Bremerella sp. P1: one gene and its partner. The protein of the gene in region 1 interacts with the protein of each later gene in a pairwise test. Links are inferred from orthologs where the notes say so. Each region holds a gene or a part of one and is shown in the gene's direction. Other genes may lie near its edges. The genes, in order: ribD and accC.

Evidence for each region.
Region 2: the proteins of ribD (region 1) and accC interact in binary tests that used the Escherichia coli proteins (3 or more experiments, as listed by UniProt). The link is inferred for Bremerella sp. P1 from one-to-one orthologs.

Annotation. Positions count from the first base shown.
Region 1 is NZ_CP118164.1:3,188,354-3,203,463, reverse strand. Bases 6,079-8,844 are described here. They hold ribD (bifunctional diaminohydroxyphosphoribosylaminopyrimidine deaminase/5-amino-6-(5-phosphoribosylamino)uracil reductase RibD), read left to right. Parts: upstream 6,079-6,788; coding sequence 6,789-7,901; downstream 7,902-8,844. Other genes in these bases: PSR63_RS13390 (sialidase family protein), read right to left, coding at 7,898-8,844; PSR63_RS13400 (hypothetical protein), read left to right, coding at 6,079-6,785. Outside these bases: PSR63_RS13410 (hypothetical protein), read right to left, coding at 130-1,050; PSR63_RS13405 (PVC-type heme-binding CxxCH protein), read right to left, coding at 1,231-4,329; more of PSR63_RS13400, read left to right, coding at 4,608-6,078; more of PSR63_RS13390, read right to left, coding at 8,845-9,163; PSR63_RS13385 (DUF1501 domain-containing protein), read right to left, coding at 9,227-10,543; PSR63_RS13380 (DUF1549 domain-containing protein), read right to left, coding at 10,615-12,756; PSR63_RS13375 (PRC-barrel domain-containing protein), read right to left, coding at 13,190-14,299; PSR63_RS13370 (Rho termination factor N-terminal domain-containing protein), read right to left, coding at 14,645-14,842; PSR63_RS13365 (hypothetical protein), read right to left, coding at 14,894-15,110. UniProt on the Escherichia coli protein: Converts 2,5-diamino-6-(ribosylamino)-4(3h)-pyrimidinone 5'-phosphate into 5-amino-6-(ribosylamino)-2,4(1h,3h)-pyrimidinedione 5'-phosphate.
Region 2 is NZ_CP118164.1:497,954-513,256, forward strand. Bases 6,308-9,266 are described here. They hold accC (acetyl-CoA carboxylase biotin carboxylase subunit), read left to right. Parts: upstream 6,308-7,094; coding sequence 7,095-8,438; downstream 8,439-9,266. Other genes in these bases: accB (acetyl-CoA carboxylase biotin carboxyl carrier protein), read left to right, coding at 6,540-7,046; PSR63_RS02060 (arylsulfatase B), read left to right, coding at 8,677-9,266. Also shown: PSR63_RS02015 (3-keto-disaccharide hydrolase), read left to right, coding at 1-508; PSR63_RS02020 (SpoIIE family protein phosphatase), read right to left, coding at 587-2,275; PSR63_RS02030 (S1C family serine protease), read left to right, coding at 2,658-3,863; PSR63_RS02035 (HAD hydrolase-like protein), read left to right, coding at 3,892-4,569; PSR63_RS02040 (M24 family metallopeptidase), read left to right, coding at 4,695-5,801; PSR63_RS02045 (hypothetical protein), read right to left, coding at 5,814-6,251; more of PSR63_RS02060, read left to right, coding at 9,267-10,251; PSR63_RS02065 (LamG-like jellyroll fold domain-containing protein), read left to right, coding at 10,338-11,204; PSR63_RS02070 (hypothetical protein), read right to left, coding at 11,235-11,435; PSR63_RS02075 (DUF1559 domain-containing protein), read right to left, coding at 11,504-12,481; PSR63_RS02080 (6-phosphofructokinase), read left to right, coding at 13,148-14,443; PSR63_RS02085 (c-type heme family protein), read left to right, coding at 14,649-15,176. UniProt on the Escherichia coli protein: This protein is a component of the acetyl coenzyme A carboxylase complex; first, biotin carboxylase catalyzes the carboxylation of the carrier protein and then the transcarboxylase transfers the carboxyl group to form malonyl-CoA.

The DNA of each region.
Region 1 (15,110 bases):
TCTCTCCCGAGTTAAAGCATTAACACGGCTGCGTGAGGATTCCAAAAGCCCCTAGGGCAGCCCGACTATTCGATTCAAAGTCGTTATTATCAGAGAGTTTGCGGCGTGGGGTCAATCCCCTGTAGAAGGCTATTCCGCAGTGTCAAAATGGGAGGGAAGCAGACCTTCCGTAGAGTCATCATTAAGGGGCAAATTTTCCTTGACCGTCGTTTGCGGTTGAAAAAGATCATCGAATTGTGAGCCCGCCAAGCGGATTAAAAGCAGTTGTCGGCGAGGTGAACCACCGTTTTCACGCTCGAAAAACGATTTGCCCACCCCCTTCACATCCTTTGTTCCACTCAAGATCAGCGTCTGTCCGGCCTCGAGCATGGCAATGAATTCCACTTGCTCGAACACCTTCGTTTCCTTCCGCGTCTCGAAGCGGAACATGCCTTGTCCGGCTTCCACGCGCTGTCGTGGCTGTCCGTGATGAATCTCAGGCGTCACGACAATCTGCACGCGGCCATCGTTCTGAGGGAACGTTTTCAGAATGAACTTACACTCGGCGTTGTAGTAGGTCTCGCCACGAAGCGAGCCGCTAACTGTCTCCAGAAGGGATATCTCTTCCTGAGCAGGCACCATGACGTACTCGCTTCGCTTACCGCGTGGGAACCGACGATAGTTGATGGCAACCTTTTCGTCCCCAGTCACGCGGACCATATCCCCGCCAGTTGCCCCTTTCTTTCCTTCGTTCTCACTCAGGATCTTCCGCAACGGAGCCGGCAAGTGGAAGTCAACGATCCCGACGCGGAAACCATTGGCTACTAGCTCGCGACGTTTATCCAATGGGATGGCTTGCTCGTCTATCTCTTGCCAGATGTCACCGAGCTCTTGCTGATCGACACTGCTGAGCGACAACCGGGCGATCTCAAGTGAAACCGTATCAGCCGCCATTGGGGCGGTCGGCAATTCGCTCGGCGGTACGTCTTCTTCAGCATGCCAGAGCGCGCGACAGCCGCTTGCGAACAACGTCGCAAATATCAGAACGGCGGCGATCCTTCGAGCATCCATGCCAGAAGCGTATTCATCATAGGTGTGAAACAGCGAGCCCTGAGCGCATATCGCTGGGCAGGCAGATACTAGAGAAACCGTCAACTCACCGCAAGCGATGTTAGTGACGTGCTAGCAATGGGTAGCGGAGTGAACGCGGAGTAGCCCAACCCCGATGTGACTCGGGCTACTCACGCTGTTTTACTCTGCTTCCGGCAGCGGGACCTGGGCTGGGTTCTTCAGATACGAAATCAAATCGATAAACTGCTCATCGGTAAGCAGTCCACCTGGCTGGTTCGGCTCGGCGCCCAACTGCAGATCCGGCATCGGCGAGAGAGCCGTTTTCTTTTGGGCTTCGATCCCATCCTTCTCGACGGTGACGCGATCGGTCGGCGTTTGCAGCGTCAGCGTGCGATCGGTTTGCTCGGCGACGATCCCACTGAGTACCCGCCCATCCTCCATTTGCAGAACCGTCATGCGGTAGTCGGCACTAACGATCGCGCTCGGGTCGATGATGTTCTGCAGCAGGTAATCAAGATTGCTGCGGTTGCTACCGGTCAGGTCTGGTCCGATATTGCTTCCCTCACCATACAATCGATGGCACTTGGCACACAAACCTTCGAACACAACGCGACCTTGGCTCATGTTGGCGTGCGAAAGGGTCTCTTCGGTGAGCCGACCTTTCCAGTAAGCCATCGCTTTCTGCTTCTCTTCACTCGACTCGCGAACTTCGCCCCACACCTCGTTGATGCGTTTCGACAGGGCTTCATCCCCTAGGTTCCGCATCTGACGGACATGAAACGCCGTAACGTCCGACTTGCGAATACGATTCTTTTCCATGGCATCCAACAGCACGTTGGCTGATGTCGAGCGAGACAGAAGTATCGCCAGCACCTCGGGTCGCTGCGGCTCGCGAAAACGGCGGTAATTATCGACCAGCAGCTTGGCGGCCTCCGGATCGTCGAACAACGCCAGCCCTCGAGCAGCAACGACATTCAAATTAGAAGTGGTGACCAGCTTCTCGCAGATCTCACGCAAATCGTCCGGCTTGGCTTCGATCAGCGAGGCCAATGCCGACCGGCGAACCTGCATGTCGGTATCGCCGCTCATTGCCAACTTGCGCAGCTCGTCGAGAGCTCTTCCGTCACCGAACAAGGCTCCTAGCTCGCGCAGCTTTTGCTGTATCGGCTGACTGTCGGCTTTGCTCAGGCTGGCTACCAAAGCATCCCAGTCTTTCGGCTTAGAAGCTTTCGACCAACCACGAAGCGCCTCACTCATTCCTGTGAGTACGGAATCGGCTTTGGCCGCATCAAAGCCTTTCGTCACACTAACCAATTGATTCGCCGGAACCGGATTTTTCTCAATATCTTCTGACAGACGGCGTGCGATCAACTTCGTTGTGGTAGGCCACTTCGACGCTGACGCAACGATCACCAGGTCGTCCGGCTTTTGATCGCCAACCGGCATGAGTCCATACCAGGTCATCAGCGGTAGATTGTGATCGTCGGCGTACTCTTCATGCTGAACCAGCATTACCGACACTGCGCTTCGCATACTGATGGGAAGACGATTCAACGTCGATGCGAGGGTCAGCAGAACGAGTCCCGATGGGTCCTCTCTGGCCATTTCTGTAAGTTTAGGAAGAAGTTCCTCTGCTTCGGCTCGAACCTTCTTAGACTCATCGTGAGGCACGGGCCCCAGGATTCCATCAAGCGGCCACTGCTCGGTTAGCAGGCGAATTGCCCAGGCTCGAATGTGTTCGTTCTTATCATCCAGCAGCTTTACGAGCAGCTCTTCGTCCGTGCCACCAATCACGTGCAACGTCCATAGACATCGCAAACGGTTCCGATCGTGCTTTTCCTGCGACGTGAGTGCTTGCTCAGGCGTTTCTTCCAGCACCATCTGTTTCAATAGCCCAGCCAAAGGCCCCATGTCTTCGCCTGCCAGGTACTTCTGTTGCAATACAAGACGGGCCATTCGCGGAGCCCAATTGTTATCGAGCTGCTGCACCATCGGATTCAAGAAGTAAGACTCGCCAGATGGTGGCCGGGGCACCCTATTGGCACCCTCGTAAGAAACGCGATAAATGCGCCCGCTCGTGCGATGCACGCCGGTGTGATCGTGGCATTCCCCGGTATCGCTCCAGTCAATCATGTAGACGCTTCCATCCGGGGCCGTGCTTAATTCCATGCCACGGAAGAAAGGATCGCCGCTGATCAGGATGTCCTTGCCATGCTTGCCAACGTAGCCACTGCCTTCGCGTTCCAGGATTTCCTGATTAACCCGCACGCCGTGCATGTTGACGGTAAACAGATTACCGCGAAACGACTCGGGCCAATTCGTTCCCTGGTAAATCATCATTCCCACATGGGCATGGCCACCACCGAACTCGTTAGCAGCGCCGGCCCGCGAGTCTTGCCAGCGACCGGTTGTATCGAAGTGCCAATGATCGGCATGGTGATCGATTAGCTCGTAGACGTGTGGATTCTTATCCAGCGTAAAGGCCTGCTTGAAGTGAGCTCCTGGGATCGTATGCCACAGGTGACCGTTCACGGTATTGATGAAGAACATTTCGCCATGCTCATCCCAATCGTGCCCCCAAGGATTGGTCGTACCGCAAGTCAAGACTTCTACATGTTTCGTTTGGGGATGGTATCGCCAGATACCACCGTCCATCGGTTGCCGACGATCGTCCGGCGTACCAGGCACACCGATCAACCCGGGACATGAGTGACCGCAGCGACCATAAAGCCAGCCATCGGGACCGAAGCGAAGACCATTGGCGAAGTTGTGATAGTTGTCCTTCGCCACCGTGAAACCATCGAGCACCACTTCCGCTGGACCGTCCGGCTTGCCATCGTTATCGGCGTCGGGAATGAACAACACTTGCGGTGGGCACATAAGCCACACCCCGCCAAGGCCTACCTCGACGCTGGTTAACAGCTGCACGTTATCGACAAATACGTTTCGCTTATCCAACTTGCCATCGCGGTCGGTGTCCTCGAAAAACAGAACCCGGTCTCGCAGGCTACGGTCGAACTTCATGCTGGGCTGATCGTAGGTATAGTTTTCAGCCACCCACAGACGCCCCTGGGTATCCCAGGTCATGGCAATCGGATTTTGCACGTCGGGCTCAGCGAAAACGACCTCAACTTGAAAGCCCTCAGGGGCTTCGAAGCTGTCGGCGGCCTCGTTGGGCGGCATCGGTTGTGCTTCCTTATCCCGCTCCGAGTTATGAATCTCGGGAAAATCAGCCAGAACCGGAGCGGCAAATAGAAGCAGAATGAGCAAACTTCGCATAGAACAAGCTGGGGGGTAGGGGGGACGCAATGGAGAAAAATGAGAATTGATCTAAGGGACTGGTCAAGAGAAATTCTACTTTACTCGAAGGAACTCAGGGCCTGCAAACTTAGGGGTAAATTCCCGCGTCAGGGATCCCCTGAAAGCCATAAAGCTTCTCGTCAGCAGGACATATATTTGTTACCATCCGAGTTTCCCTGGAAACATCTCCGCCTGACTGGGCGGCTGACGAATACGCAATTGCGAACCATCACGAATACTCACCAACGGAAGTCGGCATGACTATCGACGCTTACGCCTATCCCCCGTGCGGCACCAACAAGAAGATCAAGTTCTATTGCCCGGACATGGTCGCCGATATCGAAAAGATCGAACGCATGCTGCAAGGAGAGCAGCGGGTAGCGTGTCTCGACTTCGTTCGCAAGATGCTGGAAAAGCATCCTGACCACTCGGTGCCGTTGTTCTACAACGCCATCTTGAATCTTCAGCTCTCCGATGAACACAAAGCGGAAGAAGCGGTCAATCTTTTCCTGGAAAAGCATCCTGATAACCCTGCAGCCCATGCCTTGAAGGCCACACTGGAAGCTTCGCTGGGAAAAGGGGACGAAGCGATCGACGAGCTTCAAACGGCCCTCGAAAAAACTGAAGAGCGTCTGCACCCATCGCTGTACGATGCGTTCGGAGCAGTCGGCCAGATGCTTTTGATGACCGGTAAGGTCCTGGGCGCTCGCAGCCACTTCACGCTCCAGTCGAACCTGGCCCCCGACGACGACAACATGCCGATGCAGATGCTGATGCGTCTGAATAATTCCCCAGAGATTCCGATCTTCCTGAAGCAAGATCTATCGCTGGCCGAATGTCCGGCTGACTTCCCACGCAAGGAAGAGTTCAACAAAGCCTTGCAAGATGCCGCCCAAGGATTGTGGCGAAAGGGGCTGCATCAATTCGAGGAGCTCCGCGCCGGTGCCCCTCGTAACCCGGCCATCCTGGAAAACATCGCGGCATTGCAGTTCAGTCTCGGCCAGGACGATGTCGCAGCTAAAACTCTGCACACCTACGCCGTTGCCGAACAGCGTAGCGACTTTGAAGCCGCTACCGAAGCGGAAGCTCTTGCCAAGGCACTCTCGGATCAGGATGAAGAGCAGATCGACGTTGTCAACGCGTCGATGCCCATTCACGAGATGGAACCGCTTCTGGAAAAGCTGCGGGTCGACGAACGCTGCGAACATCTGCCAATCGATCTATCGCAGCTTGGCACCGAAGAATCCCCACCACCACGAGCCGCTTACCTGCTGTTGGACAAGCCGCGTGCGGCATCCGGCGTTGATCTCACGCTGGAAAACGTTTCAAGCGTCCTGGGTGAACTGCTGGTGTTCGGCAAGGAAACGGATCGCCCGGCCCGAACCGAGTTCACCTCCGCCAAGGGACCGCTCTTTGACGAAGCCATCAGCACGCTCAAAGAAATTTGCGGGGACGCAGTCGATCCAACGGTCAGCGAAGACGTTCAAGGCCGCATCTTTGCTCTACAAGACCTGATGAACTGGCAGTGGCGTCTGCCGGATGACACTCCCAACGAAGTCCGCAATCGGTTGATGACTGAAAAGCGTCAGGAAGTCATTCTGGAGAAGTGGGTCAACTTCCCGCTACTCACGCTCAGCGGCAAAACTCCGCTGGAGGCCTCGAAGGATACCGAACTCCGTTTGCCTCTGGCTGCCGAAGTGTTGACTTTGGAGATGGTTGGACAGCAGGAAAAGTGGAAGTTTGACTTCTGCCAACTGCGAGAAAAGCTGAGCCTACCTGGTGCTGGCACGCTGCCTGCCGAGAATCTCGATGTGCTCAACTTGCCGATCACGCGTCTGCATCGCTTGCCGGTTTCCGAGCTTTCGGATGAGGATTTGATTCAAGGGTACGGCCGCAGCGTGATTCGCGGACTGAACAAGGCCGTTGAAATTCTGGCCAACGAATTGCTGGTTCGGGAGTCGCTCAAAGATCAGATCGACCGTTCGCAGCTTTACGGCGAACTGGCACGGACAGCCACCGACAGCGACGAAGCTCTTTCGTTCCTGAAGAAAGCTCAGGAAGAAGCGGCTCAGCAGGGTCGATCCCCTGGCCTGTGGATGGTGGCCGAGCTTTCGATGCGATTTGAACGTCGCGAAATGCAGGAAGCTCAAGTCCTGATGCAAACCTTGATGTCCAAGTACGCCCAGGAACCGCAAACCGCCCAGGCCCTGTTTGGCGTCCTGCAACGCTTCGGATTGATTACGCCGGACGGTCGCATGGCAGGCATGCCAGCGGGTCCTCCACCGCCACCAAGTGGACCGGAAGCAGGGGGCGGCCTTTGGACTCCCGGTGCCCCAGCCGGTCCTCCGCCTCAAGCCGCACCTCCGCAAGGCGCCCCGCCAGCCGCCGGTGGCGAAGAGAAGAAGTCCGGTCTCTGGTTGCCAGGGATGGACTAAACCATGGCAATCGCCGACGACGACCAACGATTCATGCGTCGAGCGTTAGATCTCGCCGAGCAGGGGCGCGGCTTCGTAGAGCCCAACCCCATGGTCGGCTGCGTGATCGTTCAGGACAGTCAAATCATCGGCGAAGGCTTTCATGAAAAGTTTGGCGGCCCGCACGCTGAGGTCAACGCGATTGCCAGCGCAGGCGGTGCTTCGCTTGAAGGGTGCACCGTCTACGTAACCCTGGAGCCATGCTGCCATCACGGCAAGACACCACCATGCACCGACGCTTTGCTTAGGATCAAACCTGCCCGCGTCGTGGTCGCCATGCAAGATCCTTTCCCGAAAGTGCAGGGGGGTGGCATCCAGGGCCTTGCCAGTCGTGGAATTCAAGTTTGCGTTGGTGCCTGCGGCGAAGAGGCGGCTCGCCTGAATGCTCCCTTCATCAAAGTCCATGAAAAAGGCAAGCCGTGGGTGATCGCTAAGTGGGCCATGACGCTCGATGGCAAGCTGGCCACGGCCAGTGGCAGCAGCAAGTGGATCAGCGGAGAAGCGGCTCGAGCCGAAGTGCACCGTATCCGTGGCCTATGCGATGGCGTGATGGTCGGTAGTGGTACGGTGAAGCTTGATGATCCTTTGCTGACAACTCGCCCGCCTGGGCCGCGGACGGCAGCCCGAATTGTTTTCGATAGTCAGGCCACGCTCTCTCCCACCAGCCAATTGATCGAGTCGATTGGCGAATCTCCCGTGATGGTTGCCGTTGCCGAATCGGCTCGTTCGGAACGCCTCGAACGTCTGGATCATGCAGGCTGCGATCTGATCGTTTGCCCAGGGAGCGACCACGCCGAGCGAATGGAGTATTTCCTTGGCCAATTGGCTTCCCGTGGCATGACCAACGTGCTGGTCGAAGGGGGCAGTCAACTGCTTGGCCTACTATGGGATACCCAGCAAATTGACGAAGTCTACGCGTTCATCGCCCCGAAGATCGCAGGTGGCAGCGAAGCGATCAGTCCGATTGGTGGTCGAGGCGTATTGAACATGGAAGAGGCCACCAGCTTGGTGCGGACAGATCTTCGCTCGTACCAGGAAACGATCTGCCTGCACGGGTTTACTGACTTTTCGCTCTAATCCTGGGGATTCAATTTTCCTGGCTTGATAATCGGCTGCTGCAAACGAGAGCCGTCACTGACCAGTTTCCCAGCTCGAATATCGGCCTCGGTGAACTTGGCAAAGAGGATGTGCCCCTTGCTGCCTCGCAGCCAATCGTAAGAAATATAGATCGACCCATCAGGTGCCTGAAAACCATCCGGGTAAGAAACGCCTGCTCGTTCATCAAGCATTAAGCCTCCTTCCCAGGTTTGTCCCTCGTCGTCGGAGAGCCACGCTGTTAGATGACTGCGACCGGTATTCGTGTCGATGGTCTTGCCGTGCTTTACCAACAGCCAGCTACCTGAGGCAAGTTCCCGCAGATGAAATCGAGCCGGAGGGTGCTTTATCTGAGGTGGAAATTCAGGTTCAGACCAAGTAGCACCCATGTCGCTAGAAGTCGTAAGCATCGCACCACGGCGCGTTCTGGCTAGCATCCAGAGCGAACCATCTTTCCGCTCAATCGCGCGATGCTCGAGCCAGTCAGGCTCGGGAAACTTGACGTTACCGCGTCGCGTCCACGTCTCTCCCTGATCGGTCGAGACCAAGATGTTGGCACCGCGAATGGGATCGAGTTCGTGAAAGACGCCAGCCGCGAAGGGGCCGATTCCCTGGCTTTGCAGCAATTGGGCGAATAAGAGCCATTCTCCCTTGGAGTTCACCATGGGCTTGTTCAACATGGAACCATGCCAAATTTGCCGTGGCTTAGTCCAGACTAGCTGCTGGGCCTCGGGATCATCGCAGCGAGTACACCACAGTCCGCCACGTCCGTCGAAGTGATTCATCGTTTGATCGAAGAAGAGCCACAACCTTCCCAGCGGGTCTGTCCATAAATTGCCGACAATCACGCTCCGTGGAATCGGCAGATGACCTTTGCGGCTATCGACGACGAGAACTGGTTCACTCCATGTGCGACCATCGTCGTCGCTCTTGGCGACCAACATGTAAGCCTTCGGACCGTCTTCGCCACCAATCCATGCCGCGAACAAACGACCTTTGCGTGTCCGCTCGATACCGATGGTCATTCCGTAGCTCAAGTTACGGACATGGTACTCTGCCGATGGGTTGGTATTCAGCTGAGGTGGCAATAGCGCGAGATCCGCCACCTTTCGCAGGGTTGCGAGTTCATACTGGCGAGCTTCCTCGGGCGAAGCTTTACCAAGCTCGGCAATCTCATCCGCAGGCAAACGACAAGGAAAGAATATCACACAGAGCAAGACCAACAGCGCATATTCACGCGGCATAATTCACCGATGCATACCATGAGGTGGGATCGAAGCAGAAAGCGATGTGACGCGGGAAGTTAATCAGAATAGTTCATGAATCACTTCGCCACCTTTGACCAGCGCCAATGGCTGATCCTGGTCGGTAACATATTCATCATGCGGATTCATGCCCAATACATGGCAGAAGGTCTGGAAAAGATCCTGGACTTCAACCGGTCGATCGGTGACGTGAACACCTTCCTTATCGGTCTCGCCGATGACTTGTCCCATCTGCACGCCGCCGCCAGACAGGCAGGTAATCCAACCGTCGGAGTAATGCTCGCGACCGCCGTCTGGCTTGAATTTTGGAGTTCGCCCGAACTCGCCCATCCAAACGACCAAGGTATCTTCCAACATGCCGCGTTGTTCAAGATCTCGCAGAAGCATTGCATAGCCCTGGTCAACGCCGTTGGCTAATTTGGGGTTCTCATCCCAACCCTTCTTGTGCGTGTCCCAACCTTGATCGCTGACGTTACCCGTGCTGAAGACTTCGATAAAGCTAACGCCTGTTTCCACGAGACGACGGGCTAACAAGCAAGCCTGGCCGAACTCGTTGCGACCGTAGGCATCTCGCATACTCTCTGATTCATTATCGAGACGAAACGCTTCGAGCTTTGGACTGAGCACAAAACGCTGTGTTTGGTCATAAATCTCTTGCTTCTCAACCACGCGTTGGGCACCGCCGCTCATCGCGAACTGTTCATCGAGACGAGCCGACAAATCTAAACGGCGACGCAAGCGTTCTTCCGGCACCGTCGTCAAAACGTCTTCAGGAAGCGTGCCTGCCTGCTCGATTTTGAACGACTCGTAGCGAGGTCCTAGCACGCCGCTATTGATGTCACGCGTAGTGATTCGCGGCTTGCCAATTCGCACGAATGCTGGCAGGTCATAGGTTGGGTCGAAGCGTTCGCGAGCGACGACACTACCCCACGTCGGATACTGAATCGAAGGATTGATCGGGTAGCCACTCCGCACCAACTTGATGGCGCGAAAGTGATCGCGTTCGCTGCTCTTCATGCTGCGAATCAGCGCGATCTTGTGCATCATCTTGGCCGTCTCCGGCATATACTCGGCGATGTGCACGCCAGGCAGGGACGTCGGAATCGACGTGGCAGGCCCCTGGTACTTTGATCCTATCTTGGGATTGAACGTCTCGAACTGGCTCGGCCCGCCGTCCATCCATAGCAGGATCATCGACTTACCAGTCTTACGCAATTCGTCTGCTCGGGCGATCATCATATCGCGCCACGAAAGCGTCAACGTCCCGGCTGCGGCACCGGTCATGAGTTGCTTGAGGAACCCTCGACGATGCGAAACATGATCTCGTCCGGTTGCCAGATTCCAGAAAGGGCGAATCATTGCGTGTTCCTCTGTATCGTTATCTATCGAGACTCAACGAGTGGACGGCGCCTAGCTGCCGTTCGCTGATCTTACTTGCGTGTGGTGAACTCGGCCGTGTTCAAGAGGGCCCATAGAAGGTCCTCGAAAGCTTCGTTTCGCGAAGCCCCTTCTTGAACAAACTCGTAAGCAATGTCCAACTCTTTGTCGGCTGGGGCACGACCCAGCACGTTGACATAGAGCCGCTGAATGGCCTGACGATCGTCGGGAGTTTCATTGAGCAGCTTGGCCAGCTTCGTCTTTTGATCTTCGCCTGCTTTCACTTGGTCTTGAAGCTGACGATTATTCATCAGGAACATGGCCTGCTGCATCGTTTGCGGACGGAACTGCTTGCCCAGGGATGGATCGTAGCCGAATACGTCGTTCACGATGTCCTTCGTACTTTTAGGCGGAGGCGGGAAACGCATTTCAGCGGTTGGCTTCATCTGCTCTCCTTTCACATTGGGAAGCTCGATGGCCGTTTCCAAGTTCTTGAAGACCACATCGCCGCGCATCTTACGAAGTTCAGCCGAGGCAAGCTGGCCGACGACCTTATCGGAAGAGTCGAGTTGACGCTGATACGCTTTGGTATTGAGGATTAACCGGAACAATGGCTTGGCGTCATATTCGTTCGCGATAAAGTGACCCGCGACGGCATCATGGACCGATGGCAAACTTGGGAAGCCTGCTTCTTCTGAGATCTCGTCGACCGGATCACAGAATGGCTGATCCATCAGTCGTTCCCAGGTGCGATTTACATAGGCTTTGGCGAACAGGGAGTTATCGGGGCTCACAACCCAGTTCGCTAACGTGACTCGGCGGTCGACATCGCTCACGCCTTTCTCCAACTGGTCACCAGCGAAGACGGCAGGCATCATCGTCTTGTTGGTATCTGGCATCTTGTGCTCGCCAGCTTCCTTACTACCAACCTCGATTTCGCCACTATCGTTCCAGGGCAGCTTGGCGTTGGTGCGAACAAAGAACGCCGCCATTTGATGGAAACGTTCCTGGGGAATGTCGACGAACGGGTGGTCGTGGCATTCGGCACATTGAATTTGCGTACCGAGGAAAATACGCGTCGTTTCGCCAGCGAGACGGGATGTACTTGCCTGGTGGAACCCGACGAAGAATGCCGGTGGGTTATTCCCTACCTTCCCGGTTGCGGTCAGGATGCGGTAGGTGATCTCGTCCCAGCCAACGCCCTCGTTCATTTGCTGGGCCATCCAATCCTGGAAGATTTGATAATCCAGGAACGTAAGTTCGGGCTGAGGGATTCGATAACTGAAGACGTCGCTCCAGTACGCTCCCCAGTTAGTACCGAACTCGGGGCTTTCCAGCAAGCGATCAATCAGCAAAGACCGCTTCGCAGGGTTCGTATCGGCGAGAAAGTCTTTGCGTTCCTGCTCAGTTGGAATACGTCCAATCACATCAATGGTGATACGGCGCAAGAATGTCTCGTCGTCGACCGTGTCAGTCGTTTCGGTTAAGTGCGCCTCGCGATCAATCAACTGGTCGAGTTCTTCCGACGTCAACAAACGGGCATCGATATCTTTGGCTCGAACAAATGCTGGAGCGACTTGCTGTTTCGGCTCTTCCTTTTTCGCTGGCTTGGCTTCTGGTTTCTTCGCCGTCAGCTTCTTCCCCACGGCATCGAGTTTGGCTATCTCGTTGGAGGGAACAAAGAGTATCGCGTCGACAATTACGATGCCCTGAGCATCTTTGTCCGAGATCGCGACGACTGCTTCTTTGTCCGTGTCGAAATTGAATTCACCCAGCGGGTGAAACAGTGCTGGCCCCTTCGGGGCTTGCCGTTGATTGACCTTTAACTTGGCATCACCATCGGCATGTTGGATCTCGACCGGAGCGGAAGCAGCACGGTTGCTATTGGCGTTGTACGCCAGGTAGACGCCGTACTTTCCTGAGGTGGGTAGCTTTTGGCGGAAGGTAATCGTCTTGCTGACGGTGGCTTCCTCTCGGCCAGGGACTCCACTGTGCACATAGCCTTCACCAATGTACGGCTTGCTGTGCACCGAAGGCTGCCAAGGGCCCATCAACTGAGCGGCCGTATTATCAAGCAAAATGCCAGGCAGCGGCTTCGTGTCGAGTGAGTCCGCAGCGCATAGAAACGCCGGTGCAAGCAGAAGCAGGGTGATACTCGCGATGCGCATCCGGAAACCGTGTGGTGGCAGCCGCATAGGTTCACTTTCCCATCAACAGAGGTGTGAAGGCATGCGTCCCCGAAGGTAGGGAGACAGGAAGGAACCATTGAGTGTAAGAAAAAAACAAAAGTAAGGTCAATCTAAAAGTGATAGAGATTCTTTAGCATTCACTGTAAGGGGGCATCAGGACCCTTTATCTGGTTGATCATTTGTACTCATGGCGAATTACAACGACTTTAACGGCAAAAGCCCAGAGCCATGGCCCATGACTCCGGGCTTCCGTCGGGGATTGCTCCCCATCGTTCTTCACCATTCGTTTGGCGTAAAAAAGCCAAGCCTTGAGGGAAAGCATTCTAGGAATGTCTCCCCCAAGGCGTTGGCCCAACAACCACTTCGCAAATCCATCTCAGGTGTGGTTAATTCTTACGTCCATGCGATTCGTTCCTCCGCTGAACGTCGGACTTCCTGATTACTCAACATCGACTTCAGCATCGATGCCGTTTCCGGGAGCATCATCATTCACCTCGATGTCTACGCCCGGTGCTTTGATGTCAGCCTCGATGGCCGGACGACTGTCGTCGACCGGGCGGCGATCATCGATCTGGTTCGCCTGGCCATCGAAGTTTCGGTTTGCTTGCTGTGGCCAGTTGCTCTGATCGAATCCTTTTGCCTTTTCCAACGTCTCTGGATTGGCATTAAGAACCAACTGATTGGAGTCTTCCTGAGCGTTGTGCTTCAGACGAAAGTTCGTCCAAGCTACGGCATACAACTTATCGCTGACGCCCGCGAGTCCACCCACTGAAAGAGCCGCGTAGCGGATATCGCCGTTAGACATGTCGACCGTCAGATCGTTGATGGACCCGAGCTTTTCGCTGGCATCATTGACGACAACCATTCCCACCAGATCATCCGCGCGATGGACGGCCATCGAGTTTGCCTGGTCAGCACCATCACGTCGCTTTTCTCGATCAAGATTTACATCGATATCAAAGGGACCGACTTTCACATTTACTCCACCCTCTCGATCTGCGTAATGCTTATCGATGGCTTGGATGAATTCCTGCGAGGCCATATTAGGCCAATTATCGGCATCGAATCCCGGTGCTTTGCGAAGCATCTCTTCATTCAGGTTCAGAAGCAGTACCGCATCTTTGTCTTGGGTCGCAGGACGATGCTCGAAGGCTTCAAACGGAACGGCAAATAGTTTCGAGCCCAGCCCGAGGAAGCCGCCGTAGGCGACCGCAACGTATTTCACGCGGCCTCGATCCGTATCAATTACCAGATCACGAACACTGCCTAGATCTTTACCAGCTTCGTTTTGGATGGTCATTCCTTGAAGCTGGCTCACACGCTGAGCCATGACCATTCTCGAAGCGTTGTCGGCGACGTTGCTATCGGTGTTTGCGTCCACGGAAATGACGGGCTTCTTCACTTCAACTTTGGTCGCTGGCGCATCGACTTCAATCTTCGGTTCCGCGAATGGATCGGCAACTGGATTGTCATCTGCATATGTATATGAGGTGACACTTCCAGCGGCCATCAGGGCAGCAGCAACGACTGCGGGAATAGTGCGTTTCATGAAACCTCTCCTTAAACTGTCCTGGCAGATGATTAACGGGCGCCACTTGCCTCTGCCATATTTCAAGCGACGTGCAAAGGGAAACATCCGACGGGGGCCTGAGCAATTCAAGCGTTACCACGTTATTGCCGGAGCTTTCCAACGAAACTCTAGTTCTGCACGTCCCGTTCCAACTTGGCGCAAACTTTGGTTTTGTGGCGTAACTTGTTGGCAATTCGGCAGATCGCGGCATCGACGGGTTCGTGTTGGATGGTTGCGAAACAAGGGAAGTGGTTCGAACGACAAAAGCCTGGTCGCTGAACAACCAGGCTCTTGAAGTTTCGTGTGATCTTCTGTTCGCATCGATTACCAACGACGGCGAATGACGCAAATGAGCTCTTCTTTATGCATCAGCTTACTACGTCCTCGAATTCCGAGTTGGCTCGCCAGTTCGCGCAGCTCTTTAACGGTGTGGTCTTCGAGACGTTTCTCCGATGTTGCGGTCGAAGATTGATCAGCATCCATCGTGTTAGCTTCCGAGTAGTGAGTCGCAGTGGTTGTCATTTCAAGTTTCCAGCGAGAGTTCGTTTACGGGCGTCAATTTCAAAAATCGCGTTATAAGATCACCCAGATCCGAAGCGCGATGCCGGTCACCATGAGTAGACCAATTGCCATCCAAAAAACGCGGTCTAGCGCCATCGTTTCGCGATGACGGTCGACGGCCTCCTCGGGATGTCGTTCCGAGTGGATCGCATCGACTGGATCATTCACAGGAATCATGAATGAGCCGTCCGGCAAGGGCGGTTGAATCTGGTTCGCTCTCAAGCAAGCG
Region 2 (15,303 bases), 2.7 Mb from region 1 along the record:
CACGAAAGATCCTGTCCAGGACTTCCGCCTGCACCTCGAGTTCCGCCTGCCGTACATGCCCTATGCCGTCGGCCAGGCTCGTTCCAATAGCGGACTTTACATCCAGGAAAGATACGAAGTCCAGATCCTCGACTCGTTTGGCCTACCTGGAGAGTTCAACGAATGCGGGGCCCTCTACCGAACGAAAAGCCCCGACATCAACATGTGCTTTCCTCCGTTGGCCTGGCAGACCTACGATGTCTACTTCAAAGCCGCACGTTTCGATGACGAAGGGAAGAAGATTTCGCCTGCTCGAATCACCGTCCAGCACAACGGCATTCTCGTTCAGGACAACTACGTAATCCCAAACAAGACCGGAGCTGGTAAGCCGGAAGGTGCCGAGGCACGTCCCATCAAGCTGCAAGACCACGGTAATCCGGTCGTCTTCCGCAATGTCTGGATCGAGTACCTTGGTGGCCCCACGGTAACCAGCAAGCCAGAAGCGATCGCTACGCCGGAAAAGAACTAGCCACCAGAGCGGTTCACCTCACTGCAAGTCAACATCCCCCTTTCAAGCGTTATCGCTTTTAAGGGGGATTTTCTTTGGCTACGCTTTGCGCTGCAGTGCGACCATGCACATGTCATCGAACTGAGGGCTTTCGGCCATGAACTTGTGGCAGTCGTCGATGATGGCCTTGCTACAGACTTCAACGTCGTCGGTCTTCTGCGAAACGCACTGTAACATGCGTTCCATGCCGTATTGATCACCGTCGGCGTTCATGGCTTCGTTGATACCGTCGGTATAAATGAAGAGCATTTCACCCGGTTCAAGTGTGAAGCGGGCAATGTCGTAGTCCATATCTTCCATGATGCCCAGCGGCAGGCCGATTTCTTCTTCGGCGATCATCGAGCACGTGCCGTCTGACTTCCGCAGGATCGGCGGATTGTGCCCGGCGTTGATGAGGGTCACCTGGTTCGTTTCCGGATGCAGGATCGCAATCGCCAGCGTCACAAACTTATCGGCCGGGGTGTATTCGGCGAAGTTGTTGTTGAGGTGAAATGCCGCTTGCTGAAGATCGGACATCGAAGCCAGGCAATACCGAGCTTCGGCCGACAACTTAGCCATCATCAGCGAGGCTGCGATTCCATGCCCCACAACATCCCCTACGAGAATCGCCGTACCTCCATCGGGAAGGGAAATGTAGTCGTAATAGTCGCCGCCGACTGAATTCGCGGCGAGATAATAGTGATAAAAGTCGTAACCTGGCACCGACGGTTGTTCGGACGGCAAAAATCCAATCTGCACCTGCTTGGCCGTGTGCAGGTCGCGTTCGAAGGCGATCTGCCGAATAGCCTGGTCGTGCAGTTGAGCTCGTTCGATGGCTGCGGCGGCCTGCATCCCGACACTGACAGCGACTTCCAGGTCTTCCTTCTGGAATCGCTTGCGTTGATCGAGCGTATCGATCTGGATCACACCGATCACTTCGTCGTCGGCATTGACCAGGGGAGCACACATGATCGAACGAATTTTGAAGTCCGTGATACTCTGGCTCATCTCGAAGCGAGAGTCCGCGGCTGCGTCAGCCGAAAGGATGGCTTCGCGCGTCTGCATAACATGCTTGACGATCGTTCGGCTGATGCGAATTTCTTCTTCGTCACTCTCTTTGCGGGCCTTGGTCCAGCGGGGGACCATATTTCCAGAGCCGTCCTGCAGGATAATGAAGCCGCGATCGGCTTGCAGGAAGATATGAAACAGGCCTTCGAGAACTTTCGGCAGAACCTCATCGAGCGAGAGTGTCCCGGTCAGACCACGCGTGATCTCGAGCAACGCGTTCAGCTTGACTTCCGGACTGGCCGTCAGGTGAATGGAGCCCGTCTGCGACGAGACCTCAAACTTGGACATGATCGTGGACGTTGCCCCGTCATCGTCCACCATGACGGCACCGAATGCCCCTGGTCCGTCGGCCTTCAGGCCAACGGTCTCATTCGGAGTTGGCTTGACCCCTTCTTGCTTGAATTCGAACGAGATATCGCAAACGCGGATCGTGTCGCCATGCTCCAGCTTATGAGGCTGGGCGATTTGCTCATCGTTAACGAAGGTCCCGTTTCGGCTCTTCAGGTCCTCGATGATAAATCCACGATCGTTGTGCGTTATTTTCGCGTGGTACCGACTGACGGCACCAACTTCCACAACGATATCGCACTCGGGATGTCGACCGAGGGTAAATTCCTCACCAGCGAGGAATATTTTTTTGCCGGAATCTGGGCCATTCAGAGCGACGAGGTAGCTGGACATGCCTTGCGATGATCTCCCGCCAATGTTGCCGGGTCCCAATTGCTGGGACACCATCTCGGAAAAGTTTGAGGGAAACGGTCTTATCGTCCGAAAACGTAAGAATCATTTCTAAGGGGTGCAGCGATAGTCTACCAATTAAGGGAGGCCACTACTATAGTTCGCTGCCTGAATCCCTTGACGCCAGACGACTTAGGCCATAACCTTAATCGCTGCAAAATTACTGGGGAATAGTGTAACGGTAGCACGACAGATTCTGACTCTGTTAGTCTAGGTTCAAATCCTAGTTCCCCAGCTTTGTTGGCTCGCACGAATTGCGAGCTAATTTTTCGCGCGGAATTGATTTCCGCAGATCTGAGATCCCTCTAAGCCCCCGCGTGCTTCCATGGAGCCTACCCCTCACAACGGCCCTCCAGAGGCCGCGAATTCTCCCCCATCGCAGCCGAACCCGGTCGCTTTCTTGCGTCTGTTTCTTTATTGCCTGGTTGCCGCATTTTGTGGTGCCTGGGTCCTTAGCTACTGGACCACGCCCAGCGATAAGCCTTCACTCAATCCCAACGCCGAACCTCGGACGATCACCCCCCGGGGGGATCTGGCCGCCGACGAAAAGTCGACGATCGAATTATTTGAGAATTCTGCCAACTCGGTGGTTTTCATCACGACCTCGCAGCAGGTTCGGATGTACGGAAGTGCCAAAGTTTCCGAAATGGCCACAGGGCAGGGGAGTGGATTCGTCTGGGACGAACAGGGTCATATCGTCACCAATTACCACGTCGTCAAGTCGATCGCCAATGGCTCAGGCACCGCTCGTGTGACCTTCGCCGATGCTTCCACCTATGTGGCCACCATCGTTGGCTCGTCCCCGGAACATGACCTGGCGGTCCTCCAGGTAACCAATTTCCAGGGAGAGGCCTTCCAGCCGATCCAGGTTGGTGAGTCTGCCAATCTTCAGGTTGGCCAAAAAGTTTTTGCGATCGGCAACCCATTCGGTTTCGACCATACACTCACCACCGGGGTCATCAGCGGCTTGGGACGATCGATCGAAGCAGAGGATGGCAGACAGATCGACGACCTGATTCAAACCGATGCGGCCATTAATCCAGGTAACAGCGGGGGGCCTTTGCTGGACAGCAGTGGGCGTCTGATTGGGGTGAATTCGGCAATCTACAGCCCCAGCGGAGCCTACGCCGGAATCGGTTTTGCCATTCCAGTCGATACGGTTAACTCGGTAGTGACCGAGTTGATTCGACATGGACAGATCAAACGTCCTTACCTGGGTGTTCGCGTAGCACCACCGACAATCAATGCTCGTCTGGGCATTGAAGGGGCGCTCGTTGCCGAGATCGTCCCCGGCAGTCCCGCCGAAAAAGCGGGCTTCCAGCCCACGATTATTTCCGCCGACCAGCAAGTGGTGCTGGGTGACTTGATCATTCAAATGGATGATAAGCCGATCAAGAATTTCGGCGATATCGTCCAGAAGTTGTTCGACCACAAAGTCGGCGATACTTTGCGCGTCAAGGTTATCCGTGGGCTGATGACCGACAAGCAGCGTGAAATAGAATTGGATGTCGATCTGGCCGAATCGACCTAGAACCGAATCCGCTTAGCCAAGGAACACCATGAAAGTCTGTCTCTTCGATATCGATGGAACCCTCATCACCACGGGCATGGCCGGCAAAGATGCCATGATCGAGGCGTTTCTGAAAGTTGCCGAGCTAACTCAGTTGGAACATATCTTCCAGGTTAGCGGCAAGACAGACCGAGGCATTTTCGCCGAACTCTACGAACTGCACGGCAAGACACTCAGCGAAGAAGCCTGGCATACGTTCCTCGATGAATACTTAAGCGGACTGGCAACCAACCTTCCCCAGCGGCAAGGGCTCGTGCTGGAAGGGGTCGCCGTGCTGTTGGCGAAGCTCTCTCAGCGGGATGATGTTCTGCTGGGGCTCCTGACGGGGAACGTCGAAAAAGGTGCTGCCCTTAAGCTTGGTCACTACGGAATTCACGAGTACTTTGCATTCGGCGGATTCGGCGATCATCACCCCAACCGCGACGACGTCGCACGAGCCGCACTTGAGGCCGCCGAGGCATTTCACGGTGAAACCATTTCACCGGACGATATCTACGTCATCGGTGACACGCCGAATGATGTGAAGTGTGCCCGGGCTATCGGCGCAAAGGCCGTTGCCGTAGCCACAGGCGTCTTTTCAGAAGAGCAGCTTAAGGCCGCCAAGCCTGATCTTCTGCTCACGAATCTGGCAGATACCGATGCGGTGACTCAGTTTATCTTCGGCTGAGAAATCGTCGGAAACTTAATTGCCTGCGCTCGAGATTACATCCACAATGCTTGCGAAGGCGTCTCATTTTCCGAGAATTAGGGCTTAGCCTGACAACGTTGCCCCACAAGTTTGAAGCAGAATCCATGGCCGCCCCGCGTAGTAAGTCGAATCCCCGTGTTAGCAAGCTCCGTCGCCAACTCAAGCAAAGCGGGGCCGAAGCCCTGTTGGTCACTAACTTCAAAAACGTGACCTACCTGACAGGTTTCACCGGCGACGACAGCTATCTGCTGGTGACCGCCAAGGAAGAGATTCTGTTCAGTGATCCTCGTTATAGCGAGCAACTCGAAGAAGAATGTCCGCATGTGAAGCTCGAAGTTCGCGAGCAAGGCGTCTCGATTCTTGACTCGGTCGCCAAGACAGTCAGTAAGGCCAAGATCGGCAAGCTGGGTATCGAGAGCTCGTCGATGACCGTTCAGTTCTTTAAGAAAGTGGTCGCCAAGCTTCCCCGAGTCGAGATCAAACCGCTCGATGGGCTTGTGGAAGAGCTGCGCGTTATCAAAGACAAAGGGGAAATCGCTCTTACCCGCGATGCTGTCTCGCTGGCCGAGAAAGCGTTTGCCGTCCTGAAAGCAGGTCTCCGCGGTGATCAGACCGAGAAAGAACTGGAAGCACTGCTAACCTACGATATCCAGCGAAACGGCGGCCGCGGCACCAGCTTCCCGCCGATCGTGGGCGTCGGCCCGCGGGCTGCTCGTCCCCATGGCACGCCAGGCATGGTCAAAATGGAAGAAGAGAGCTTCGTTTTGATCGACTGGGGAGCCGACTATCGGTTCTACAAGAGCGACCTCACCCGTGTCCTCTTCTATGGCAAGGTCCCGGCCAAGATGAAGAAGATGTACGAGACTTGCCTGAAAGCCCAGCTGGCCGCGATCGACAAGATTAAACCTGGCGTCATCATGTCCGACGTTGATAAAGCGGCTCGCAGCATCATCGCGAAAGCAGGCTGGGGAAAACAATTCGGACATGGGCTAGGGCATGGTATCGGCCTGGACATCCATGAAGCACCACGTCTGAACTCGCTGAGCGATCGACCTCTGGAACCCGGCATGATCGTCACCGTCGAGCCCGGCATTTACTTCCCAGGCTTTGGCGGTGTTCGGATTGAAGATGACATCCTGGTCACCAAAGATGGGCACGAAGTCCTGACGAGCGTCCCGAAGTCGTTTGAGGAAGCGACGATTTCGATCTAAACCAAGCGTGCATTAACCCTGCCACGTCTTCGGAGCGGCTGAAGTGTGATCGGTTTGAACGGCCGGGGCTCGTTTCATCAGCGCATAGTGGCACTTATAGCCTTTTCCGTAAGGAAATCCGGCCGGGCGGGGGTAGCCGACGTGCCCTTGCAAGTGTTCCAGCTTGTCGCCTACCCAGCGAATGATGCCGTGATGCTCTCGACCGTAGTGCTCGCCAAACTCGATTAATTGATCCAGAAGTGAGTACTCGACGCCACGCCGGATATCGAAACGCCCTCGCTCCAGGCAGGTTTCCCCGTCGAAAGCTTGGTAGCAGTAGCCTTCAAATTCGATGCGTATTTTTCGGAACCAAGGGACGTAAAAAGGAACCTTGTGCCCGTCATCTCCGAAGCTAACGCAATTCCATGCCCCTTGAAGATCCTCAACTGTTGGCCCATGAAAGTCATTCATGACGGGCAACCAATTCAGCGAAATCGGCGATTCGAGCGTTCACAGTGGCAATGTTCGCGTAAAAAAGTCGGCTCACAACCCAACCAAGCCGCCGGTTCGGTTTGGGTAACCGGCCCAATATCCCCGTTAAAGGGCTGGTAATTCTCCCTTATGCTGAAGATGTCTGTCAAATCTTATCCCCGTTTACCCATCTGGACGAAACCTACCCTTATCCCTTACGCTGTAAAGCTTTGCCAAAATACAACTTGACCATATTCCCCTAGCGGATGATCCCGTGGGAGAGAACGAATGTCCGATTCCAAATCGACTTCTAGCAATGTTTTCAACGTCGAGACGGTTCGCTCGCTAGTCGAACTGATGAAGCAGCACGACCTGAGCGAACTTGATCTTCGCGAAGGAGACCAGAAAATCTCGCTCAAGCGAGGTGGTCAGGCTCCGATCTATGCTGCTCCGGCACCCATGCAGGCTGCTCCAATGCCCGTTGCTGCGGCACCAGCTGCCCCTGCTGCGGCTCCTGCAGCCTCAGGTGGTGGCGAAGCTGCCGATGCCAACTTGATTGCCATCAAGAGCCCCATGGTTGGCACCTATTACTCCAAGCCCAAACCGGATGCCGAATCGTTTGCCCGAATTGGCGATCACATTTCGGAAGACTCCGTTGTTTGCATCATCGAAGCGATGAAGGTCTTTAACGAAATCAAAGCCGAAGTCTCCGGCAAGGTCGTCAAGGTTCTGGTCAAGGACGAAGAACCAGTTGAATTCGGGCAGCCGCTGTTCATGGTCGATCCGCAGGGCTAATTCCATCCTCATCTAACCTCGCGCCCAAATAGCGAGGAAGCAGACGTCATGTACAACCGCATCCTGATCGCCAACCGTGGCGAGATCGCTCTACGTATCATTCGTGCCTGTAAAGAACTGGGCATCGAAACGGTCGCTATCTTCAGTGAAGCCGACCGGGACGCCGCCTATTTAAAACTGGCCGACGAAGCCTATTGCGTGGGTCCCGCCAAGAGTGCCCAAAGCTACCTGAAGATCGATCGCGTCATTAGCGCTGCCGAAGTGGGCAACGTCGAAGCGATCCATCCCGGTTATGGCTTCCTGGCCGAGAATGCCGAGTTCAATGACATCTGCCGTAGCTGCAACATCGACTTCATCGGCCCCACGCCGGAAGCGATGGCCAAGCTGGGTGATAAGAACACGGCCCGTAGCATGGCACGCGAAGCGAATGTGCCTGTCGTTCCCGGTTCGGCCGGCTTGATCGAAGACGAAGACGAAGCACTGAAGATTGCTCACGAGATTGGCTTTCCCGTGCTGATCAAAGCAACCGCCGGTGGTGGTGGCCGCGGTATGCGTGTGGCAGCCAACGACCTGGTGCTGAAGAACGCTCTGAATCAGGCTCAAACCGAAGCGGGCGCGGCTTTCGGTAACGCCGGCGTGTACATCGAAAAGTACGTCGAACATCCGCGTCACGTCGAAGTTCAGGTGATCGCCGACCATCATGGCAATGCGGTCCATCTGTTCGAGCGTGAATGCAGTACGCAGCGTCGCCACCAGAAGCTGATCGAAGAGAGCCCCGCTCCGAACCTTTCGCAGAAGACACGCGACGAGATCTGTGCGGCTGCCGTACGGATGATCAAGGCGGCCGACTACCAGAATGCCGGTACCGTCGAGTTCATCGTCGACAAGGACGAAAACTTCTACTTCATCGAAGTGAATGCTCGTATTCAGGTCGAACACTGCGTGACCGAAATGGTCACCGGCGTGGACCTGATCCAAGCTCAAATCCGCGTTGCCTCCGGCGAACCGCTTCCCTGGAAGCAAGAGGACATCAAGCTGCAAGGCGCGGCGATCGAATGTCGTATCAACGCCGAAGACGCTGATAAGAACTTCATGCCATGCCCTGGTAAGATCAACCAGTTGATCGTCCCCGGTGGTCCTGGCGTGCGATTCGACTCGCATGTTTACAGTGGCTACACCGTTCCACCGCATTACGATTCGATGATCGGCAAGCTGCTCGTCCATCGCAACACGCGTGAAGAAGCCATTCGCTGCATGCTGCGTGCACTCGACGAGATCCGCACTGACGGCATCACCACTACGGCAAACTTCCACAAGAAGGTGCTGAACCACTCTGCGTTTGCAGAAGGAAAGATCGACACCACGTTTGTCGAACGAACCTGGTTCTCTTAATCACCTCAAAGCGCGGCTTGAAACGACAAGTCGCGCTATTTGACGGCCAGCGTTGACAAAGCTTTCGCAACAACGGCTGTCGCATTTCTACCAAAATGGCGTTTGGTTGTAACAAACGCTTCCGGCAGCGGTAATTCTCTACGACACCGCGAGTTTTGCCTTCAATTTCGTACCTAACCTGCGAAAATAGTAGGCTCGCCCACCACCCACCCCGTCTAGCCAAGATTTGGTGCTGCTGATGATCTCTCGTCCACTTTTCGTGCTGATCGCCGCTTGTTCCCTGTTCCCGTTTGCGAGCACCGCACTGGCCGATGCCCCAGGTAGCCGGCCCAATATCATTTTCGTGCTGGCCGACGATATGGGCTGGAATCAGCCTGGTTTCAATCATCCTGAAGAGGCCTCGCTAACGCCCAATATGGACAAGCTGGCCGCCGAAGGGATGCGACTCAACGAGTTCTACACGCACAGTGTGTGTGCTCCGACGCGATCGGCGTTTCTTACCGGCCGATACGCATTTCGGACCTGGAGCGACTGGCGCACCGAAGACTTCGGCAAGCCAAGCTATCTGGCCAAGCTGGGGCTCGAACTGGCCCATACCAAGAGTGGTGAACCAACCCGGCGGATTCATGCCCTCGACACCAACGAACGCACCATTGCTGAAGCTTTGCAGGAAGCTGGCTACTTCACGGCCCTGCTGGGCAAGTGGCACCTGGGAGAATGGCTACCGGAGCATCTTCCGATGGGGCAGGGCTTCGACTATCAGTACGGGCACTATGCCTGGGGCATCGACTACTACACCAAGACGATCGTGCATAACGCACCGGCCCGCTATGCCGTGTACGACTGGCATCGCAATCAGCAACCGGTCGACGAAGAGGGCTACGCCACAGATTTGATCGCGGACGAAACCGTTCGACTGATCGAATCTCGCAAGGGTAACGACGAACCATTCTTCATGTACGTCGCGTTCAACGCCGTGCATGGCCCACTGAATCCGCCCCCTGGATTTGAAGGCGATCCGAATTATCCCCTGGCGATTCGCGATGCGATGCTCGAAAGTCTTGATAAAGCCGTGGGACGCATCGAACAGGCCATTGAGAAGAACGGCTTCAAGGAAAACACGCTCTTTGTTTTCGCCAACGACAATGGCCCCGTGCTGGAAGAAATGAGCAAGCCGTTTCGCGGCACCAAGAACACGACCTTCGAAGGAGGCGTTCGCCAGCCATGTGTGATTCGGTGGCCTGGTCATATCGCTCCTGGCACTGCCAAAGATGGCCTGGTTTTTATTGCGGACTTCTTCCCAACCTTCATTACCCTGGCCGGCGGCAACCACAAACAAGAACGCCCGATCGACGGACTGGACATGACCGGGGCGTTCTTCTCTGGCGAGAAGAGCCCGCGTAACGAGATCATTTACGACGTCGCTGGCAGCGTACGATTGCCGACGATTCGACGTGGTGACTTCAAGCTGATGGGAGAAATGCTGTTCAACATTCACGACGATCCTTCCGAGCAAACCAATGTTGCCATCAAGCATCCGCGACTCGTGGCAGAGCTTAGCGAACGACTGGATGTCGTCGGCAAGGAACGCCCACCGCTTGGCGACAAACCGCTGCTGATGGACCCGCCGCTCCCTTATGTTTATGGCGCCAATGAGCAAGACGATGTACCGCAATGGCTGATCGAGAAGGTCGATGCCGTCCGCGCGACACAGCCGAAAGAGTGGGCTCCAGGCGAAACTCCTTGGCCCAAAGCGCCGCAAGGAGCCGAAGCGAGCAAGATGGATGGTCTGCGCGATGAAGTTGTGAAGTAGGTGGAAGTCCCATCGGCGTGCAGGTTACAATCTGCAAATTGCAAGATAGCCTGCTCACCCAAACTAACTTCGTCCCGAGTTCCTCCATGCTGCATCGTCTCTTTGCGCTTGTCGCATTACTTGGTTTCGCTTCTGTCTCCTATGCCCAGGAGGTCTCTTCCTCTGTCGTGCAGCGGCCAGGACTGATCTGCTTTTGGGACTTCCAGAAACCGACCGACAAGGGTTACGTCAGCAGTGGGCCAAATGCTTATGCATTGAAACCCCAGAACGGCCCCATCCAACAAGCCGAGGAAGGGATCTTTGGCTCGAGCTTGAAGATTCGCCAGGGGCAATGGCTATTACTGCCGCGGGAAGATTGTCCCGCGTTAAACTTTCGCGGCAAAGACGAAGTTACGATCGTCGCTTGGATTCAGCGCGAAAGTGAAGCCAACTGGCAGTACATTGCTGGGATGTGGAATGAACGCGACGCGAAGCGGCAATACGCTTTGTTCACTTGCGCTGCCAGCCAAACCAATTTCGAAACGATGGACCGCATTCCCGCCAAGCACCAAACGCATGGCTATGCCTCAGATGTCGGTGGTGCGACGCCCGGCAAGCCCTTTTGCTTTTCCTATGCTTCCGGAAAATTGAAACTTCCCAAAAGCGAGTGGACTATGATCGCCTACACCTACGATCACGAGTTCCTTCGCGTCTACGTCAACGGCAAGCTGGACGAACACCCAGGCTACAATCCATTTCCGTGGAACAAGCCCATCTTTGATGGCGGTGAAGACGGAGCCGATTTCACGGTCGCTCGCCAATGCCTACCGAATTGGCCTCACTACCCAGAGGCCGAGAAACCAATTCGCAAGCAAGGCTTTGGCGGAAAGCTCGGCGGACTAGCCGTCTACAAGAGAGCCTTGTCCGCCGATGAGTTGGAAGCGATCCACGAAGCAACGCTAGGCAACCGGTAAGTTGTAGGCGACTTCCAAGTTGAGAGTTGGTTACAAACCTTCTTGCTCGCGGGCAGCGCGCTGTTGGAGTTGGGCGCGAAGTTCCTCTTTCGACTCGGGCGTCATATCCTTCTGCTGCGCCACCGGCTTACCGCAGCCGGCCAAAGCCGTGCAGGAAATGATGGCAATCAACCCCAGGGGGACGAGCGACTTTTTCAAACGGTCTGCAACGAAGCGCGGATTGGTGAACATGTGGAGACAACTTTCTGGAGTGAAGATTATAGGCAGGAGGGTTCGATCAGCGAGTTCTCGTTGGCCGATCAGTTTTGCGTGTTGATGTCCTTACCATCACGAGTGCCATACGCTTTCCACGCATCTCCGTCGATGGTTTCCGGAAAGAACTGCACACTTCCGTCACACAGCACGGCCAGTGCGCCGCCGGGATGATAGCTACTCGCCGGTGACACGATCTTGTTAAAGTCGCCTGGTACGAACGCTGGCTGATTTGGTGGCAAAATATGGTTGTAGCCAGTTCGCCAGACGGAACCTTCCATCCAAGGAATTCCACGATAGCGCCAGTCTCCGGACCATGGAATGTTGAGCGGTTCCCAATCGAGTTGCATCATTTCATCACGAGCACCAGCAAAGTCCATTGCCGATGGCATGCTGATCTCGAAGGCATCGAAGCGGTTCTTCGGCCCACCTGACGTATTTGCCCCAATCACTACCTCTGCAAAGGCTGCCGTATTACTTAAGCCATCGACGATCTTTCCAAACGTTAACGGTGGAAGCCGCTTTACCGAGGACCCACCTTCGCCGTCCGCTTGAGGACCAAAGACACCATCCCAACCATTGAAGTGGACCCAGCTTCCCCAATTGCAGTGATAACTGGTGGCTCCCTGGCCAACTCCTTCGGCCGGAAATGGATCGCTCGGACACGCAAACCCAGGCGGCTGATTCATACTCAACGTGAAGTTCGGTTCGGTGAACACTCCCAGGGTCAGGTCAGCCTGATCGGCGATGGCCGTTTGCTCCATGAACCCCAACAACATCGCATGGGGCGAGAAGTACGCCACCGCAGAGTATTCGCCGCCCGGGATTTCCTGATGAGCGCTTTCAAAGTTGTGCAGGGCCAGCCCAAACTGCTTGAGGTTATTCGAGCACTCCGATCGACGCGCGGCCTCGCGTGCCTGTTGGACCGCCGGCAAAAGCAAAGCAATCAATACACCAATAATGGCAATAACCACCAAGAGCTCGACGAGGGTGAATGCCCGTCTTCTGATCCATAACAAACCCATTCGTCCATCTCCTGAAATGACAACTTGCGGTGTGAGCAATTCCTGCCCACGGGAATAACACAGATCAAAACGCAAATGAAGAAAGCAGCGAGTGTGCCATTTCCAGGCGAGGTTTTTCCGCTGAGCCACAGCAACCGACGTTAAACCAAGTAAATCTATAGACAATTGAAAAAATTGAGGGTTTCACCCGTGCGGAAGTCGCACCAAGCAGCTACTCCCTAGAGGTGGCAATTGCGTAAGAAAACTTGCTTAACTTGCATGCAAGCTTGCCGGTATATCAAGCGGATATCATGATCTATCAAACCCCCTATTTATGTGCTGTAACGCACTCAGGAGGCTGACAATGCCAGCTCATCACCATGCGGAACAAATCCAATTTCTTGCAGCACTCGATCGCCTGTTAGAAACGCGTCGTGATCTGCCGGGCTGAAGTTCACGGAAAAAAATTTTTCGCTTGGACCACCCATCGCATCCCATGTCATGACGCGGCCAAAGCCAAGGATCACACCGTTAACATGGCAGTAGCGCCCACGAAATCCACAAAGTAATCGAACTCTCGAAACCGCACCCCATCTGGATTGTGGTTAGGTTGAAAACCACCCCATAACGCATAAAATCAGCGGTTCAGACAACTTACTGCAATCGATTCCCCTATGGATTTTGACCATGGCCAACAGCCTTTCCCGTCCTGAACAGCCTGCACATAACTTTAAGCGTGTTGCGATCCTCTTTTCCGGCGGTCCAGCACCCGCTGCGAATGCGGTGATTTCGACTGCGGCCGTTTCGTTTCTGCGAGCTGGCATCGAGGTCGTAGGGGTCTTGAACGGCTACTCGAACTTGATGCAGTTCGGTCCTGATCGCCCGATGGAAGAGGACCGCGACTACATGCTCCTCAACCACAAGGCCCTCAGCCGCAGCCGTGCCAAGCAGGGCATCATGATCGGCACCGCCCGGGCCAACCCTGGCAAGGCGATCTCGCACCCCGATCACCTGAAGGACAAGGAACGCTGCAAGGCCTTCCAAACCACGTACGACGCACTTTGCTCGCTGGGTGTCGACGCCCTGATCTCGATCGGTGGTGACGACACGCTGAAGACTGCCAACAAGTTCAAGTTGTTCCAAGACACGCTGCCCGAAGGCAGCAAGAAGATGCCGGTCGTCCACCTGCCTAAGACGATTGACAACGACTACAACGGCATCGACTTCACGTTCGGCTTCTTTACCGCGGTCGACTTCCTGGCGACTGAAATCCGCACGCTGCTGTACGACGGCGAAGCCTCGAAGGCTTACTTCCTGTGCGAAGCCATGGGCCGTAGTGCTGGCTGGCTGGCATACGGTGCCGCGATCGCCGGCGAAGCTTCGCTGGTGATCAGTGTCGAAGACATCACCGGCGATTACGTCGAGAAAGAATGGGAAGAGGGGGGCAAGATCAAGAAGACGATGAACGTGCCGAAGGTGGTCGATCGCATCGTCAAGACCATGCTTGCCCGCGAAGCTGAAGGCAAAGAGTTTGGCGTGATCGTGCTCGCCGAAGGCTTGGCCGAAATGCTGCCAGACTCTTACCTGGAAGGCGTTGCCCGCGACGATCATGGCCACATTGCCATTACCGACATTCAGTTGGGCCGTACGTTCAGCAAGTGGGTTGCCCAAGCCTACGAAGAAAAGACCGGCCGCAGCCGCAAGGTTACCGGCATTCAGCTGGGTTACGAATCTCGCTGCACCAAGCCACTGGCTTACGACGTAATCCTTGGTAGCCAACTTGGTGTTGGTGCTTACCGGGCATTGGTCGAGAAGAAGCTTAATGGCGTCATGGTTTCGGCCAAGGGTCAGTTCGAGTTGCAGTACGTCGACTTCACCGAGCTGGTCGATCAAGCCAACCTTGTGACGGTCGTTCGTCACATCGAACCAGGCTGCGACTACCAGAAGCTGGCCCGTTTCCTGGAAACCTACGTCAACGACTAAGCTCGTCGACAAGCCAACATCTTTCACCGAAAAGAGGCCGCCAAAGTGCGGCCTCTTTTTATGCCTACCGAATATTGGACATTGACATCCAATTTCACCCGGGATAGACTGACCCTCACAAACAGGACAAGATTATCCAATTTCAACCACCGCCACACTCTGACCAGTCACTAACCCCAAATTGTTCTCTTACCAGGAGATCCTCATGCGTACGTCCCAGGCCGTTGTATGGACGCTGTTCACGGTAATGTTCTTGTTGTCATCGAGTTCGATCAGCCATGGCGAATCACCGAAAGAGGACGCCTCGGTAGAGAGGGCCCGGAAGATGGTGCAAATGATCGACGATATCTACAAAGGGGGCATCGTTCTCATCACTGAGAATTACGTCCATGACGAAGACGATTTGCCCGCCGGTATCGCCTTCAAAAAGCTCTTTGCCTCGGCGGAAGAGAAGGGGTGGCACAAGGTACGTTTGCTCGATGCAACCGATGAGCCGTACAACCCAGAGAACGCCCCTGCCGACCAGTTCGAGAAGGACGCGATTCAAGCCCTGCTGGCCGGCAACTCAGGCTACGAGAAAGTAATCGAACAAGACGGCAAGCGTTACCTTCGCTCTGCCACACCGGTTCCCGTCGTCATGCAGAAGTGCACCATGTGCCACGAACACTACGCCGATGTCAAAGCCGGCTCACCCATCGGCGCCATCAGCTACACCGTGCCGATTGAAGACTAAATCCGCTCCCGAAATCAGATCCGCTTATAGAGGTCGCATTATGCGACCTCTTTTATTTTATATCTGCGCTTTACATGCAGATCGGGCATGCCTTCTCACATAGCCAAATGGCGATTTGGGTAAGACG